DNA from 4 places in the Kitasatospora sp. NPDC048407 genome. Region 2 is predicted to be linked to each of the others. Evidence: riboswitches for the same ligand, from Rfam matches in the RefSeq annotation. Region 2 holds a riboswitch; each other region holds the start of a gene.

Region 1 (4,125 bases), on a different contig from region 2:
CCTGGGCCTTGACGAACTCCGGGTCCTGCCAGCGGGCCTTGGCCCGGCGCAGTTCGTCGACCTGCTGGCGGGCGTGATCGGCCTTGGCCCGCTGATCGGCGATCTCGCCGCGCTGCGCGATGTACTGCCGGGCCGGGTACGCGAGTATCGCCACCAGCGAGCACAGGACGAGGACCAGCACGGTGGCCCGGCTGGTGAAGCGCGGGCGCGCCGCCAGTCCGGGAATTCTCCACTTGGCCATCTGGTCGCCCCTCCTGCGCATGCCGGTGCCCCGGCCCCACCATACGCGGTGGAGGCCGGGGCACCGGTCACAACAGGCTCGGCGATCAGCCCTTGCTGTGCTTACTTGTCCGCGGAGCGACTGTGCTTACTTGTCCGCGGAGCGACTGTGCTTACTTGTCCGCGGAGCGACTGTGCTTACTTGTCCGCGGAGCGACTGTGCTTACTTGTCCGCAGAGCGGAAGCGCGGGAACGCGCCGCGGCCGGCGTACTCCGCAGCGTCGTCGAGGATCTCCTCGATGCGCAGCAGCTGGTTGTACTTGGCGACGCGCTCGGAGCGGGCCGGGGCGCCGGTCTTGATCTGGCCGCAGTTGGTGGCCACGGCGAGGTCGGCGATGGTGACGTCCTCGGTCTCGCCGGAGCGGTGCGACATCATGCAGCGGTAGCCGTTGCGCTGGGCCAGCTCGACGGCGTCCAGGGTCTCGGTGAGCGAGCCGATCTGGTTGACCTTCACCAGCAGCGCGTTGGCGGTGCCGGTCTCGATGCCCTTGCGCAGGCGCTCCGGGTTGGTGACGAACAGGTCGTCGCCGACCAGCTGGACCTTGTCGCCCAGCTTGTCGGTGATGGCCTTCCAGCCGTCCCAGTCGGACTCGTCCAGCGGGTCCTCGATGGAGACCAGCGGGTAGGCGGCGACCAGCTCGGCGTAGTACTCGACCAGCTCGGCGGCCGACAGGGCCTTGCCCTCGAACTGGTAGGCGCCGTCCTTGTAGAACTCGGACGCGGCGACGTCCAGGGCGAGCGCGATGTCCTTGCCCGGGGTGTAGCCGGCCTTCTTGATGGCCTCGGTGATGAGGTCCAGGGCCTCGCGGTTGGAGTCCAGGTTCGGGGCGAAGCCGCCCTCGTCGCCCAGGCCGGTGGACAGCCCGCGCTCCTTCAGCACGCCCTTGAGGGTGTGGTAGACCTCGACGCCCCAGCGGACGGCCTCGGAGAAGGACTCCGCGCCGATCGGGGCGATCATGAACTCCTGGATGTCGACGTTGGAGTCCGCGTGCGAGCCGCCGTTGAGGATGTTCATCATCGGGACCGGCAGCACGTGCGCGTTCGGGCCGCCCAGGTAGCGGAACAGCGGCAGGTCGCTGGCCTCGGAGGCGGCGTGCGCGACGGCGAGCGAGACGCCGAGGATGGCGTTGGCGCCGAGCGAGGACTTGTCCGGGGTGGCGTCCAGGTCGAGCATGGCCTGGTCGATCAGGCGCTGCTCGGTGGCGTCGTAGCCGACCAGCTCCGGGCCGATCTGCTCGATGACGGCGAGGACGGCCTTCTCGACGCCCTTGCCGAAGTAGCGGTTCTTGTCGCCGTCGCGGAGCTCCAGCGCCTCGAAGGCGCCGGTGGAGGCACCCGACGGGACAGCCGCACGACCGGTGCTGCCATCGTCGAGACCGACCTCGACCTCGACCGTGGGGTTGCCGCGGGAGTCGAGGATCTCACGGGCTACGACGACATCAATGGACGGCACGAGGCATCTCCTAGCGGAAGCGGATGTGTGGTCGTTACGCCCAGAGCCTAGCCGCAGACATGCCCACGGCCACGCCCGGCCGGGCCCCGTCTCACCGTGTGACCCGGCTACTCACTGGTAGTTCACCTGTTTGCCCGTCGGCGGCGGGCTCCGGGCGGCGCGAACTGCTGGGCGCACGCCCGGAGCGGACGAATCGTCAGACCGACGAAGGGTCTATACCACCGCCGGGCCGGAGCCGGCCGGACCGCGCCGTCACAGCGCCAGCACCTGGCCGGGCATGATCACATCGGGGTCGGCGCCGATCAGTTCGCGGTTCGCCCGGAACAGCTGCTCCCAGCCGCCGGACACGTTCCGCGCGGCGGCGATCCCGGACAGCGTGTCGCCCTCCTGCACGGTGTAGTTCCCGGTGCCGGACTGCGTCGGCGCGTCGGCCGGGGCGCTCTGCTTCGAACTCTTCGACTGCTGCTGCGACTTCGGCGCCTGCTGCGACTTCGCCTGCTTCTGCTCGGGCGCCGCCGCGCGCTGCTGCGAGCGGGAGGCGGTGTCCTCGGAGCTGTCGCCGTCGCGGGACAGGCCGGCCTTGATCGAGCAGGACGGCCAGGCGCCGGGCCCCTGGGAGGCGAGCACCCGCTCGGCCACCGCGATCTGCTCGGAGCGGGTGGCCTGGTCGGCGCGGGCGGCGTAGTCGCCGCCGCCGTAGGCGCGCCAGGTGGAGGAGGAGAACTGCAGGCCGCCGTAGTACCCGTTTCCGGTGTTGATGCTCCAGTCCCCGCCACTCTCGCACTGGGCCACGCGGTCCCAGGTGTCGGCGGGTGCGGCTGCCGCTCCGGTGGCGGAGAGCAGGGGCAGGGCCAGGCCCACGGAGGCGACGCCGGCAGCGGCGACGACCTTCTCGGCCTTGGTGCTACGGCGGTGACGTCCAGTACCGGTGAACAGCATGGGACTTCCTCTCCGCACGCCTACGAGGTGAGCTGTCGGGTTCGGACCGGGAGGCTGGCCCGGCCGCCGGGAGGTCCGGACGCGGTTGCGTCCGTTCCCCGGCGGCTTCACCCCAAGCCGTTGGGAGTACGGCGTTCACACCTGGTTCCCCCGCTCCTGTCCGAATCCTGGTCGGTGTCCCGAGGGTGCGGCGGACAGGACTCGGCGTGCCGCGCTCGGGGCCCGCAGCTGCGGGCAAATCGGAGAGTAAGCAGAGCTGACGAGCAATCACAAGCTCATATCACCGGTATCACGTCGAAATTACGGACCTTCACCTCTCGTGCACAAACCGTCCATGTATGTCCGTATTCGCCCGAGGTGGGGGCGCACCCGCGCCCCCACCGGGCTCACGGACGGTGACGTGCGGGGGCGGGGCGAGGGCGGCGCGGCGGCGGTCGAAACCGGGTCAGCGGGGCGTGAAGGAGACCGGGAGTTCGCGCAGTCCGCGCATGATCAGCCCACCCCGCCAACGGAGTTCGGCCGGATCGGCGGCCAACTGGAGGTCCGGCAGCCGTGTCAGCAGTGTGCCGATCGCGCGCTGCCCTTCGAGCCGGGCCAGCGGCGCACCGATGCAGTAGTGGATGCCGTGTCCGAAACCGAGGTGCGGATTGTCCGTCCGGGCCAGGTCCAGGGTGTTCTCGTCGGAGAACCGGTCCGGGTCGCGGTCCGCCGCGGCCAGCACCACCAGCACCGGGTCGCCCGCCGGGATGTCCACCCCGCCGATGCTCAGTGGCCGGGTGGCGAACCGCCAGGTCGCCAGCTCCACCGGCCCGTCGTAGCGCAGGAGTTCCTCGATGCCGGTCTCCAACAGGCCCGACTCCCCGCGCGCCAGCGACTCTTGGAGCAGGGTGCGCTGAACGGGGTTGCGGAGCAGGGCAAATGCCCCATTGCCGATCAAATTAATGGTCGTCTCGAACCCCGCAAACAACAAGATGAAGGCCATCGCCGCGGCCTCGTTCTCGCTCAGGTGCTCGCCGTGGTCGCTGGCCCGGATCAGGCCGGAGATCAGGTCGTCGCCGAGGTCGGCGCGCTTGCGGTGGATCAGGTCGGCCAGGTAGCCGCGGATCTGCTTGACCGCGCGGCCCACTCCCCCGCGCTTGCCACCGGTATGGCGGATCATCATGCCGGCCCAGTCGCGCAGGTCGTCCTGGTCCTCGGGCGGGACGCCGAGCAGGTCGCAGATCGCGTAGATCGGCAGCGGGAAGGCGAACTCGTGGATCAGATCGACCTCGCCGCGCTCCGCGAAGGAGTCGATCAGGCGGTCGGTGAGCTGCTGCACCCGCGGTTCGAACTCGGCGACCCGGCGCGGTGTGAACGCCTTCGACACCAGGCGGCGCAGCCGGGTGTGGTCCGGCGGGTCGATGTTCAGCAGATGGGTCATCAGGTCGGCCTGCCGCTCGCCCGGGATGCCCACC
Region 2 (4,125 bases):
GTGCGCGGAACAAAGGTCGCCGTCCTGGCGGCGAGCCAGGTCGACGAAATCACCAACCAGAAGTGGCGGGCCGGCGAGCACAAGGCCGGCATCGCCTCCGCGTTCGACGAGAAGGCCCTGCTGCGCGCCGTCACCGAGGCCAAGGCGCAGGCGCCCGTGGTGCTGGTCTACCTGCACTGGGGCGAGGAAGGCGTGGCCTGCCCGACCGCCGCGCAGACCGCACTCGCCAAGAAGCTCGCCACGGCCGGCGCCACCGCCGTGGTCGGCACCCACGCCCACACCATGCTCGGCGCGGGCATGCTCGGGAACACCTACGTGGCGTACGGCTTCGGCAACTTCCTCTGGTACGGCACCTCGAACTACACCGCTTCCGACGAGACCGGCGTCACCACACTCACCATCAGCACCGACGGACGCGTCACCGGAGAAACCTTCACCCCCGCCCACATCGACGGCCGCGGCGTGCCCGTCCCGCAGACCGGCAGCGCGGCGAAGGCCGCCCAGCAGCGCCGCGACGGCCTGCGCGGCTGCACCGGACTGGCCGCCGTCCCGAAGTGACGGCGGCTCGACCGGGCGGCCGTCAGCCCAGGTTCAGCACCTGGCCCGGGTGGATCAGGTCCGGGTTCTCGCCCACCACCTGCTGGTTGCTCTGGTAGAGACCGCTCCAGCCGCCGTTCAGCTCGTGGCTGCGGGCGATCTTCGCCAGCGTGTCGCCCGGGCCGACGGTGTACGGCTGCGGGGACGGGGTCGCGGCGGACGGGGATTCGGCGGGCGCGGGCGCGCTGCCGGGCGTGGAGGCGCTCGGGGGCGGCGTGGTGGTGGCCGGGTCGGGGGTGGTGGGCTGCTGGGTGCCGCCGTTGCCGTGGCTGTCCTGACCCTGGCCCTGGTCGTTGCCGTGGCCTGTGCCGTTGCCGTTCTCGGCGCCGTTCCCGTTTCCGTTGCCGTTCTGGTTGTCGGACGGTGTGGTCGGGGTCGGGCTCGGGTCGGTCGACGGCGCAGTCGGCGTAGTCGGAGCGGTCGGAGCGGTCGGGGTGGCCGGGCTCTCCGGGGTGGGGGCCGGGGACGGCGTGGCCGCAGGCGGCTGGGGGTGCGTCAGCTGTATGTAGCGCTCGTACAGGCTCTGGTGGCTGGTCCAGAACCAACCGCCGTTCTTCTCGTACCAGTACACGTGGTACACCGGGTCGTAGCCGGGCAGGCCGGAGAACACCGGAGTGGCGTTCTGCGGGGCGACGGTGCCGTCCGAGGCGGTGTTGACGGCGGCGATGCCGCGGGCGCCGCGCAGCGCACCCGATTCGTCCGCCGAGTCGTTGTTGTCCACCACGCCGGGGGCGCTGACCGTGCGCAGGCCCGCCGTGTCGGCGCAGGACACCCATGGCTGCGGGCCCTCGGTGGCCAGGATCCGTTCGGCGACCGCGATCTGCTGGCTGCGGGTGGCTCCGCTGGGCAGCTCGGCGTACCGGGTACCGCCGTAGTCGATCCAGCGCTGGGCGGTGATCTGGAGGCCGCCGTACAGGCCGTTGCCCGAGTCGGAACTCCAGTTGCCGCCGCTCTCGCAGTCGGCGACCCGGTCCCAGACCGTGCTGGGGGCGGCCTGCGCACCCGTCACGGCGAGCAGGGGCAGGGCGAGGCCGACGCCGGCGACGCCGGCTGCGGCGATCGCCCGCTCGGCGGCTTTCTCCGCCTGGCTCTGCCGACGGTGGCGCCCGGAACCCGTGAAGAGCATGCCAGATCCTCTCCGCACGCCTGCGAGGTGAGCTGTCGGGTTCGGACCGGAGGGAGGCCCGGCCGCCGTGTGCCGGCGGGAGCCGGTGCGGAGGCTTCACCCCTAGCCGTGGGGGCGGCGACGTACCTGGTTCCCCCGTCCCTGTCCAAGGGTTGTGGTGGTCGACCCGGCAACGCGGCGGACAGGGTTCGGCGTTGCCGCGTGCGGGGCCCGGCGGTGCGGGCCGGACCGAGCCTAATCACTCGAACGGAGCAATCACAAGCTCATCGCGGCCGTATTACGGCCGAGTTGCGCTGCCCGGGCGGTCGGGCGGTCGGGTGATCCGGCGGTCCGATGGTCGGGTGCGAAAGTCTGGCCGATCGGTGGGATTGGGGGAGCGGGGGGAGGGAAGGCGGACGGTCCCGCTTGGGCCTTGGAAGCTGAATTGTCATCAAATGCCGTGGAATTAAAGCGAGTTGAGCGATATCCGGGCATTGCAGGCGTTGCGGATAAATCGCGCGACAGCTGCTTCGGGAGCTTCCTACCATCGCGGTGATCGCTGTTCCCCGACCCGCTGTGGAGGTGCCCGTGGCTGTGCTGATTCCCGAAGTACTCCGGGTGGAGCGCCAGTTCGCCCGTCTGTTCGTCGGCCAGTCGCTGTCCGTCCTGGGCGACAGGGTGTCGTTCGTCGCGCTGCCGTTCGCCGTGCTGTCGATCGGCGGGTCGGCCGCCGATGTCGGCCTGGTGGCTTCGGCGGGCCTGCTGCCGGTGCTGGTGTTCATGCTGATCGGCGGCGTGTGGGCGGACCGGATGCCAAGACAGCGGATCATGCTGGCCTCCGATCTGGTGCGGTGCGTGGTCCAGGCGGCCGTCGCGGTGTTGCTGCTCACCGGGACGGCCCGGGTCGGGGTGCTGGCACTGCTGATGGTGGTGTTCGGGGTGGCGGACGCGTTCTTCCTGCCCGCCTCCACCGGGCTGATCCCGCTGCTGGTGTCCGGTGAACGGCTGGGCGAGGCCAATGCCTTGCGCGGGCTCGTCCACTCGGTGGGGTTGGTGATCGGCCCGGTGCTGGCCGGCGCGCTGGTCGCCCTTGCCGGGCCCGGCGGTGCCCTGATGGTGGATGCCGCGAGCTTCGCGGCCAGCGCCGCCGTGCTGGCGAGACTCGGTGCGGTGGGCGGGCGGGCCAGTGCGGAGCAGGCCGAGCGACTCGGGTTCCTGGCCGAACTCCGGGTCGGCTGGCGGCAGGTGCGAGAACGGGCCTGGGTGTGGTCGGGCATGCTCGCGATCGCGGTGTACCACGTGGTGGTGTTGCCCTCGGTGTTCGTGCTCGGCCCGGTCCTGGCGGACCGCGAGTGGGGCGGGGCCGGCGCCTGGGCCGTGGTGGTCACCGCCTTCGGCCTCGGCTCGATCGTCGGAGACGTCTGCGCCTACCGCCTGAAACCGGCCCGGCCGATGGCGGTGGCGGCCGTCGGGATGGCGATTGCCTCCTGCCAGGCGCTGATCATCGGATCCGGTGCTCCGGTCGCGGTGATCGCCCTGCTGGAGGCCTGCACCGGAGTCGGCGTCTCGCTCTGCTTCGTGCTGTGGGAGACCTCACTCCAGGTGCACATACCCGAGCAGGTGCTGTCGCGGGTCAGCTCCTACGACCACCTGATCTCGGTGGCGCTGATGCCACTCGGCCTGGTGCTCGCAGGCCCGCTCGCGGACGGGATCGGCGTGCACCGAACGCTGTTCGGCATGACCGCGCTGGGAGTGCCCGCCGCCCTCCTCCTGCTCGCGCTGCCGGCCGTCCGGAAGCTGCCCGCACGACCACAGGTGGACGCACCTATCCAGTAATCCATGAAAGAGTGGAATAGGCTCGTCGTGCACGCCGCGCGGTCAACGCCGGCGGAGCACCGCACCACGCACCACGTTCCACGCACCACGTTCCACGCATCACGCACCACCCGGGAGCCGTCCATGTCCGTCGAGGCCCAGCGCCCGCTGCCACCCCGGGCAGCCGCGCCGACCACTGCTCCGCCCGCCATCCCGGCCGGCGGGCCCGGTGGCCGCCCGATCCGGCTCGGGCTGCGCGCCAACCTCGCGCAGTTCGGCCTGCTGGTGGCGGTCAACGCCCTGGTCGGGGGCATGCTCGGGCAGGAGCGGACGGTTCTGCCGCTGCTCGCCGACAAGGTCTTCCACCTGTCCGCCTACACGGGTGCGCTGACGTACATCCTGGCGTTCGGCGCGACCAAGGCGGTCACCAACTTCTTCGCCGGCACCCTCTCCGACCGGTACGGGCGCAGGCCGGTGCTGATCGCGGGCTGGCTGGTGGCCCTGCCGATACCGGCGATGCTGGCCTGGGGCCCGACCTGGGGCTGGATCGTCGCGGCGAACGTGCTGCTGGGCATCAACCAGGGCCTCACCTGGTCCACCACGGTGAT
Region 3 (4,125 bases), on a different contig from region 2:
GGCAGCGAGAGCTGGGCCGCGCACCCGGCGGCGACCAGCAGCGCGGCCCGCCGGGACGGCGAAGCACCGGCCTGCCGCGGCGCCGGCGCCTGCGGCAGGTCGGTGACCAGGGGCTCGTGCTGGCTCAGACCCGCACCACCGAGTTGACCGGCATCGCGCTGACGCTCTCGTAGCGGACCCGGGCGCCGGGGTGCGGCGCGTGCACGACGACACCGCCGCCGGCGTACATGCCGACGTGGTGCCTGTCCTTGAAGAAGATCACCAGGTCTCCGGGCCGGGCTTCGGCGAGGCTCACCCGCCGGCCGGCCGAGGCCTGCCCCTGCGAGGTCCGCGGCAGGGTCACTCCGGCCTGCCGCCACGCCCAGTACATCAGACCGGAGCAGTCGAACGTGCTGGGCCCGGTGGATCCGTACACGTACGAGGAGCCGATCTTCGAGACGGCCGCGTTCAGCGCGGCGGCGGCGCGGTCGGACGCGGGGGGCTCGTTGCCGAGGTCGAAGCGGTCGGCGCCGCGGGCGGCCCGGGCGTCGTCGTCGTAGGCGAGCCGGTCGCGCTCGGCGGCGGTGAGGTCGCCGAGCAGCTGCCGGGCCCGGGCGAGGCGGGTGCGGACTTCGTCCTTGGCGGCGGCCAGGCGGTGCCGGACCTGTTCCAGTTCGTCGAGTTTGGCCGCGGTCTCCTGACGGCGCTGGTCCAGCCGGCGTTGTCGTTCGCGCAGGTCGCGCAGGGTCTCGTTCTGCCGGGCGGTGGCCTGGCCGAGCGAGCGGGCGCCGGCCAGGTAGGACGCCGGGTCGTTGTCGAGCATCAGCCGCAGCGTGGGATCGAGGCCCTGGGCGCGGTACTGGGCGGCGACCACCGCCCCGAGGTCGGCGCGCAGCCGGTTGAGGTCGTCCTGCCCGGCGGCGACCTGGGTCAGCAGGATGCCGGCCTCGCGCTGCAGCCGTTTCTGCTGTTCCTGGGCGGCGTTGTACTTCTCGGAGGCCTGCTCGGCCTCGTCGTACAGCTGGTCGACCTGCGCCTTGACGTCGGCGCGGTCCGGCGGGTCGGCCGGAGTGGCGGCGGCCGGGGCGACGCCGAGATGGATCACGCCCGTCGCGGCGGCGGTGAGCGCCAGGGCTCGGGCGAGGCGTTGGACACCGGGCAGTGGGGGGCGACGGTGCACTGGCACGTGCGACGACTCCGTTCCTGAGCTCCGGCCTCCGCCGCCGCCCGCGGATCGGACGGCCGTCCGCACGGGGGGCCGGGGCAGAGGTTAGCGAGTCGGACGGATCCAGTCCAAACCCTGACAACTTCGAATATTCGACCGCGAATCGGACACCGGAACGAGGGCGGCCCGGCACCCCCTGTGCGGGGTGCCGGGCCGAAGGCTCCGAGCGGCCGTCAGATCCGGACGATCTTGGTGATCGGCATGACGGTCGCCGACTCGTAGCGGACCTGCGCGCCGGTGTGCGGGGCGTGCACGATCTGCCCGTTTCCGACGTACATGCCGACGTGGTGCTGGTCGCCGTAGTAGATGATCAGGTCACCCGGACGGGCGTTGGCGATGTTGGTGCCGAGGCTGGTGCCGGCACCCGCCTGGGCCTGCGAGGTGCGCGGGATGGAGACACCCGCCTGGGCGTACGCCCACTGCATCAGACCGGAGCAGTCGAAGGTGCTCGGGCCGGCCGCGCCGTAGGAGTACCAGCTGCCCAGCTTGGACAGCGCGGCGTTCATCGCGGCACCCGCGTAGCCGGCCGGCGCCTGCGCCGGCGGGGCGCCGAGGTCGGTGCGGGTGTTGTCGCGGGAGGCGCGCTCGGCCTGGGTGCGGGAGTCGTTCGCGGCCTTGGCCTCGGCCGCCGCGAGATCGTCGCGCTCCTTCTGGGTGAGCGTGTTGAGCAGCTCCTGCGCCTTGGCCAGCTTGGACTGGACGTCTTCCTTGTCGGCCTTGAGGGCCTTCGTGGTGGTGTCCAGTTCGGCGAGCTTCTGCGCGGCCTCCTCGCGCTGCCCGTCGAGCTTGGCCTGCTCGGCCTTGAAGCTCTTGAGCAGGTCGGCCTGGGTGGCGCCGACCGTGTTCAGCGTGCCGGCCTGCCCGAGGAAGCTGTCCGGGTTGCTGGAGAGCATCAGCTGCATGGTCTGCGGCATGCCGCCGTTGCGGTACTGCTCGGCGGCGATCGTCGCCAGGCTGTCCTGGACGGTGGCCACCTGCTCCTGCTGGCGGGCCAGCTGGTCCTGCAGTTGGGTGACCTGCTTCTGCAGGTTCTGCTGCTTCTCGACGGAGGCGTTGAGCGCCTCGGTCTTCACCTCGGCCTGCTCGTTGAGCTGGTCGACCTGCGCCTTGACCTGGTCCTTGGTGGGCGCCGGGTCGGCGTGCGCGCCGGTCTGGGCGGACAGCGCGACGGCGGTGGCGGCAGCGGCAGTGAGAATCGAGACCCGGGCACGGCCGACGGGCTTGGGACGGCGATGGGACGCCACGAAGGCGGACTCCTTCTTCCTCACACCGCCTACCGGGTGAGCTGACGGGTTCGGGCCGGAAGAGACGCCCTACAGCGCCTCACCGGCCGCTCTCGCGGCCGACCTGGCGCCGATTCACCCCGGGGGAACGTGGTTCCCCGGCTCCGTTCGACAGCAACCCCCTCAGGGGTATCCCCGTCGGCGGATCTCGTTCTGGCGATCCACCCGCTGCGTCACGGACTCGGCGGCGACCTCCGCCGTCGCCCCCCTTGGGCGATCGACTCTGCGGTGGTCGAACTATGACCCTAGTAACCGATCCGTGATCCGTTCAAATCCTTGTCGGAAAAAAATCTGAATCTGAGTCAATTTCGATTACGAAACTGACCGAACGTAAGGGATCCGTTGCGCAGTGCGTAGCATTTCCCGCCGTTCACCAGGGAAACGCGACGCCCGGACGTGTTCGAGATCACAGCAGGATCTCGACCCGCCCGGGCGTGTCACGGCGTGTCAATTGTCGCCCCGAGGGGCCTATGTCCGGTTTGTCGGACCGTCAGACCCGACGGATGGTCGAGATCGGCATCGCGTCGACCTTCATGGTCTTCACCACGTCACCGGTGTGCGGCGCGTGCACCACCATGCCGTTGCCGATGTACATGCCGACGTGGTGCCGGTCGCCGTAGTAGACCACCAGGTCACCGGGCTGGGCGTTGTGCCAGTCGGTGCCGACGCTGGCGCCGTAGCTGCCCTGCGCCTGCGAGGTGCGCGGCAGCGACACGCCGGCCTGCGCGTACGCCCACACCATCAGGCCGGAGCAGTCGAAGGTGCTCGGGCCGGTCGCACCCCACACGTACGGCGCACCGCGCTTGTCGAGCGCCCGCTGCACCGCGACCCCGGCGTAGCCGGCGGCCTTCGGCAGGGTGGCCGGGTCGACCCGGTCGGCACTGCGCGAGGCGGCGCCGTCGCCTTGCGTGATCGCCCGCCGGTCGGAGGCGGAGAGCTGGTTGAGCAGGTTCTGCGCCTGCTCCAGCTTGGTCCTGACCTCGTTCTTGGCGTCGTTGAGCGCCTGGGTGGAGTTGTCCAGCTCCTTCAGGACGTCCGCCGCTTCCTGCTTCTGCTGGTTCAGCCGGCGCTGCTGGTCCTGCAGCGACTTCAGGGTCTCGGCCTGGGTGCTGGCCGCCTGGTCGAAGGAGGACGCCTTGTCCAGGTACTTGTCCGGGTCGGCGGAGAGCATCAGCTGCATCGACGGGTCGACGCCCGCGTGCCGGTACTGGTCGCCGGCCACCGCCGCGAGCCCGGAGGACAGCTCGTTCAGCTGGTCCTGGCTGCGGGCCAGCTGGTCCTGCAGCTGGTCGGCCTGCTTGCGGAGCTGGTCGGCCTGCTCCTTGGCGCCGTTGTACTTCTCGGCCGCCTGCTCCTGCTCCTCCATGAGCTTGTCGACCTGCGCCTTGATCTCGTCCTTGTTCGGCTGGGCCGGCGCGGCGTGCGCACTCACCTGGGCCGACAGGGCGACCGCGGTCGCGGCGGCAGCGGTGAGCACGGTCACCCGGGCGCGACTCGGCTGCTTGGGACGGCGGTGGGAGGCCAAGGCGGTGCTCCTTCTTCCTCTGGACTCACCCGTTAGAGCGATAGTCCGGAATATAGGTTTGACGCCAGACCCTAGTGAAGTCCCTGCCTCCGCGTCCACTCCCGGGGGGCTCC
Region 4 (4,125 bases), on a different contig from region 2:
CGGCGTTCCACGGTCCGGCGGCGAGTCCGGGGCCGGCTTTGCCGAGCGCGAGCGTCTCCGACTGTCCGGCCTTGCGGAACAGGATCTGCTTGGGCGCGGGCGCGTCCGGGTCGAGCCACAGTTCGGGGCCGTCGCCGAACTCGCAGTCCAGCACCGCGATGTCGTCGGGCTTCCCGTCCCCGGTGGCCCGGAACGCCACCCCGGCCTTGCGGTAGCCGGTCAGCCGGCTGCGGCTCAGGGTGACGAGTTCGCCGTCGAGTTGGTGTTTGAGGGTGGCCACCGCGTAGTCGGACTTCCCGGCGGCGTCGATCAGCAGCCCGTCGAACACCGTGCCCTTGTCGCGCCCGAGCGCGTGGACGGCGATCCCGCCGGCGGCGTTGCCGTACAGCACCGAGGCGCGGTAGGCGAAGTCGTTCAGGTAGGCGCCGTGCTCGATGCCCCAGCCGCCGTTGTGGTAGGCGGCGAACCGGCTGACGGTGTGCGGGTGTTCGGAGTTCTGCCAGACGAAGATGCCGTTCTCCAGGTTGTTGTGCGCCAGGCAGTTCTCGAACGTCCACACCCCCTCGCTGGTCTCCGGCCACTCGTACCCGGACGCCCCGGTCGCGCCCTGCACGCCGACGGCCACGCAGTCCTTCGCCGAGGAGCCGGTGCCCGCGCCGAGGCTGAAGCCGGTCAGCCGGTAGCCGCGCGGATTCGGTTCGAACACCGTCCTGGAGGCGACGCACCCCTCGTACGCGATGTCGTCGGACGGGCCCTGCGGGGTGCGGGTGTCGATCGGGCCGTCCCACCAGTACGCGTCCTCCCAGGTGTTGTGGGAGATGCAGCCGCGGAACGTGATGCCGTGACTGTTGTGCGGCACGAACGCGTGGCTTCCGGCGTCGCGCACCACCACGCCCTCGACCACCGTGCCGCGCGAGGTGTCCAGCAGCATGTGGAAGTGCAACCCGTACCGCCCGAGCACCGGCTCGCTCACGGGCTGCCCGTTCCAACTCTCCTTCCCCACCGCCCGCGGCCCGACGCGCCGCAGCACCGCATGCCGCACATCGGCCGGCCGGCTGGACGTCAGGTGGACGTGCGCCCGCCCCTGCTCGGTGCCCTCGACCCGCACGTTACGCGTCAGGTTGAGCACCTCCGCCCCGAACACCGCCCCACCACCGAGACTCACCCGCGGGTGCGCGTGCTGCAACGGCGCGGCCAGCGTGACGCTCGGGCCGTCCACCCGCTGAACCGTCACCAGGTCGTACGCATCGGAGAACCCCTCGGCATCGGGCGGCGCGGTCGGCGTGACGGCGAGCTCGTCACCCACCTGCCAACCCTCCGGCGCCACCGCCAGCTTCAGTACGGTGTCCCCCGCCTTCAGCTCGGTCGCGGCCCGCACCCACGCCGTCCGGGGCGCACCGTCCAGCCGCAGGTAACCGCGGCCGGTGACCCACAGGCCGGTGTCGGTGTCGACGACGGTCATGCCGCCGCCCTGGAACCGCCGTTCGTCGATGTCGGGAAAGCGCAAGGTATGGGTGTGCGCCGCATCGGGCGCGAGCGCCAGCACCCCGCGGACCTCGACGTTGCCCGCACTCTCCAACGTCACCGACCGGTCCCCGGCGAACACCAGCGACCCACCCGTGTCGATCAGCAGCGACCCGACCTTGGCATCACCGTCCAGCACCACCTTGTCGGTGATCCGCACGGCACTCCCCGCCCCGGGCACCTTCCCGCCCCACCCCTCGGCATCCGACCACCGCCGCCCGCCCTCGCCCACCGCCCCCGCCGCCGGCTCCGCCCCGGCCAACGACTGCCGCAGCACCACTCCCCCACCGACCGCCGCCACCGTCCCGACCGCCAGCCAGGCCAACACCCGCCGCCGCCCCGACAACGGCCGCTGCTGCCGCGCGTTCTCCCACTGCTCCACGATGGCCGCCTCCCGAAACGTGCAGGGACTCCGAATCGTCGCGGGCAGCATAGATGGCTGTCACAACGGAAATCGGCGACTTCCGAAACAGCTAAGCATTCTGACGTAGCATCACCCATCAGTTCGGCAGAAATGGGCGATGGCCGCAATTCCACGACCTGTCAGCAAAGGGTCTTCAGCTCCCGGGACAAGATGGACAGAACGCCCATAACTCCCCATCCGGTCGGTCACAAACACTAGCCAAGGCGAATATTCGCCCGGCAGGCCACATAACCACCCAAAACGGGCACAAGATCGCCAATTTCCTGACGGAAGCCCAGGTTTGGCCGCTCGCCGTGGAGTTCGCCCAAAATTCCTTGATCGAATTTTTCGGACCCGGTGACGGCCGTCACAGGAATTTGCTAATCGTCCTTAATTCCGCTTAATGTCCTGCCCACGTTCGTGGACACACGGACCCAGCTCGCCCGGAACGCCGAATCCTGCCGCCGGGTGGGCCGGCTCATGCAATGACGCACCGCGGCAGGGGCGGGGGAACCAGGTAAGTCGCCCTGGGGCGGTCCTGACGGACCGGTCCGGGGCTTGGGGTGAAGCCGTGCGCGCCGAAAGGTGTGCGCGGCCGGGCAACTCCAGCCCGAATCCGACAGCTCACCTCGCAGGCGTGGGAGAGGAACGCTTCTTCATGCTGCCCATCAGCGCCAAGCGCGCCCGCCGTCTGATTGCCACCACTGGTGTTGTGGGCATCGGCCTCACGGTCCCCGGCCTGGCCGCGGGTACCGCCTCCGCCGCTTCGGTGGCCACCTGGGACAAGGTCGCGCAGTGCGAGTCCAGTGGCAACTGGTCGATCAACACCGGTAACGGTTTCTACGGCGGCCTGCAGTTCACCGCCTCCACCTGGGCCGCCTTCGGCGGTACCGCGTTCGCCCCGCGCGCCGACCTGGCCACCAAGGACCAGCAGATCGCCGTCGCCGAGAAGGTGCTGGCCTCCCAGGGCCCCGGCGCCTGGCCGGTGTGCTCGGTCCAGGCCGGTCTGACCAAGGGCGGCGCCGCCCCGCAGGTCGACACCTCCACGGGCTCCACCACCACCGCCAAGCCGCAGGCCCAGGCCCCGGCCCAGCCGCAGGCGCCGAAGCAGGCCCAGCAGCCGGCCCCGCAGCAGCGCCAGAGCCAGGCCCAGAGCCGCCCGCAGGCTCAGCCGCAGGCCGACACCCAGGCCTCCGGCAGCTACACCGTCGTGGCGGGCGACTGGCTGTCCGCCATCGCCCAGCGTCAGAACGTCGAGGGCGGCTGGGAGAAGCTGTACGAGCTGAACCGCTCCGTCCTCACCGAGGGCGCGGACATGATCTACCCCGGTCAGAAGCTGGCGCTCGGCAACGTCGCGGTCGCCCAGGCCCCGGCCAAGCAGTCGGCGCCCGCCAAGCAGTCCGCCCCGGCCAAGCCGAGCACCCCCGCGCCGGCCCAGCCGAGCACCCCCGCCAAGCCCGCCGCCACCACCACGACCGCCACCACGACCGCCACCGCCGCCGTCAAGGCGACCGGCTCCAAGGCCGCGGCGATCGACTTCGCGCTGTCGAAGGTCGGCCAGCCGTACATCTACGGCGGCACCGGCAACGGCGGCTGGGACTGCTCGGGCCTGACCCAGGCCGCGTTCCGCCAGGCCGGCATCAGCCTGCCGCGCGTGGCCGCGGACCAGGCCGACTACTCGACCCGGGTCTCGCTGAACAGCCTGCAGCCGGGCGACCTGCTGTTCTGGTCGAACAACGGCTCCAACTCGGGCGTCTACCACGTGGCGATCTACATCGGCGACGGCAAGTACGTCGAGGCCGCCAACCCGAAGTCCGGCGTGAAGACCGAGACCATCGCCAACTGGGCGCCGGACTTCGCCGGTCGGGTCTGAACCGCCTGACACCACACGCACCGCGCACACCACGCGCACGCGCACGCGCATGAGGTGACCGCACCGCGGACACCGCTGCCCTCGGGGACCCTGGTCGGCTCCGGGGGCAGCGGCCTATCCTCGGCCGAGACCGAAGGCCGAACGCCGAACGCCGAACGCCGAACGCCGAAGGCCGAACGCCGAAGGCCGAACGCCGAACGCCGAACGCCGAACGCCGAAGACCGGAAGCAGTCCCGAGCCCCTGGAGCGGTGCGATGGCGAAGGTGACGATCACGCTGGACGCGGACCTCGCGCTGGAGGCGATGATGCGCCTCGGAGTGAGCAG

Evidence for each region. A riboswitch is a leader RNA that binds a small molecule or an ion and turns the genes downstream of it on or off. The one in region 2 is predicted to bind cyclic di-AMP.
Region 1: linked by a shared signal. The riboswitch ahead of ACGFWJ_RS22095 (transglycosylase family protein) and the one ahead of ACGFWJ_RS07050 (transglycosylase family protein) in region 2 are both predicted to bind cyclic di-AMP.
Region 3: linked by a shared signal. The riboswitch ahead of ACGFWJ_RS32080 (NlpC/P60 family protein) and the one ahead of ACGFWJ_RS07050 (transglycosylase family protein) in region 2 are both predicted to bind cyclic di-AMP.
Region 4: linked by a shared signal. The riboswitch ahead of ACGFWJ_RS35535 (transglycosylase family protein) and the one ahead of ACGFWJ_RS07050 (transglycosylase family protein) in region 2 are both predicted to bind cyclic di-AMP.

What each region holds. Positions count from the first base shown of each region.
Region 1 covers NZ_JBICXW010000012.1:47,594-51,718, forward strand. Annotated here, with positions in the region: gene ACGFWJ_RS22085 (septum formation initiator family protein) at 1-241, opposite strand, end outside; gene eno (phosphopyruvate hydratase) at 443-1,732, opposite strand; gene ACGFWJ_RS22095 (transglycosylase family protein) at 1,985-2,671, opposite strand; cyclic di-AMP (ydaO/yuaA leader) riboswitch at 2,675-2,874, opposite strand; gene ACGFWJ_RS22100 (cytochrome P450) at 3,117-4,125, opposite strand, start outside.
Region 2 covers NZ_JBICXW010000002.1:371,921-376,045, forward strand. Annotated here, with positions in the region: gene ACGFWJ_RS07045 (CapA family protein) at 1-558, shown strand, start outside; gene ACGFWJ_RS07050 (transglycosylase family protein) at 581-1,723, opposite strand; cyclic di-AMP (ydaO/yuaA leader) riboswitch at 1,727-1,893, opposite strand; gene ACGFWJ_RS07055 (MFS transporter) at 2,291-3,538, shown strand; gene ACGFWJ_RS07060 (MFS transporter) at 3,662-4,125, shown strand, end outside.
Region 3 covers NZ_JBICXW010000026.1:70,570-74,694, forward strand. Annotated here, with positions in the region: gene ACGFWJ_RS32075 (NlpC/P60 family protein) at 125-1,165, opposite strand; gene ACGFWJ_RS32080 (NlpC/P60 family protein) at 1,378-2,448, opposite strand; cyclic di-AMP (ydaO/yuaA leader) riboswitch at 2,459-2,611, opposite strand; gene ACGFWJ_RS32085 (NlpC/P60 family protein) at 2,978-4,012, opposite strand.
Region 4 covers NZ_JBICXW010000039.1:17,118-21,242, reverse strand. Annotated here, with positions in the region: gene ACGFWJ_RS35545 (hypothetical protein) at 1-1,906, opposite strand, end outside; gene ACGFWJ_RS35540 (hypothetical protein) at 2,143-2,298, opposite strand; cyclic di-AMP (ydaO/yuaA leader) riboswitch at 2,404-2,580, shown strand; gene ACGFWJ_RS35535 (transglycosylase family protein) at 2,586-3,800, shown strand; gene ACGFWJ_RS35530 (hypothetical protein) at 4,055-4,125, shown strand, end outside.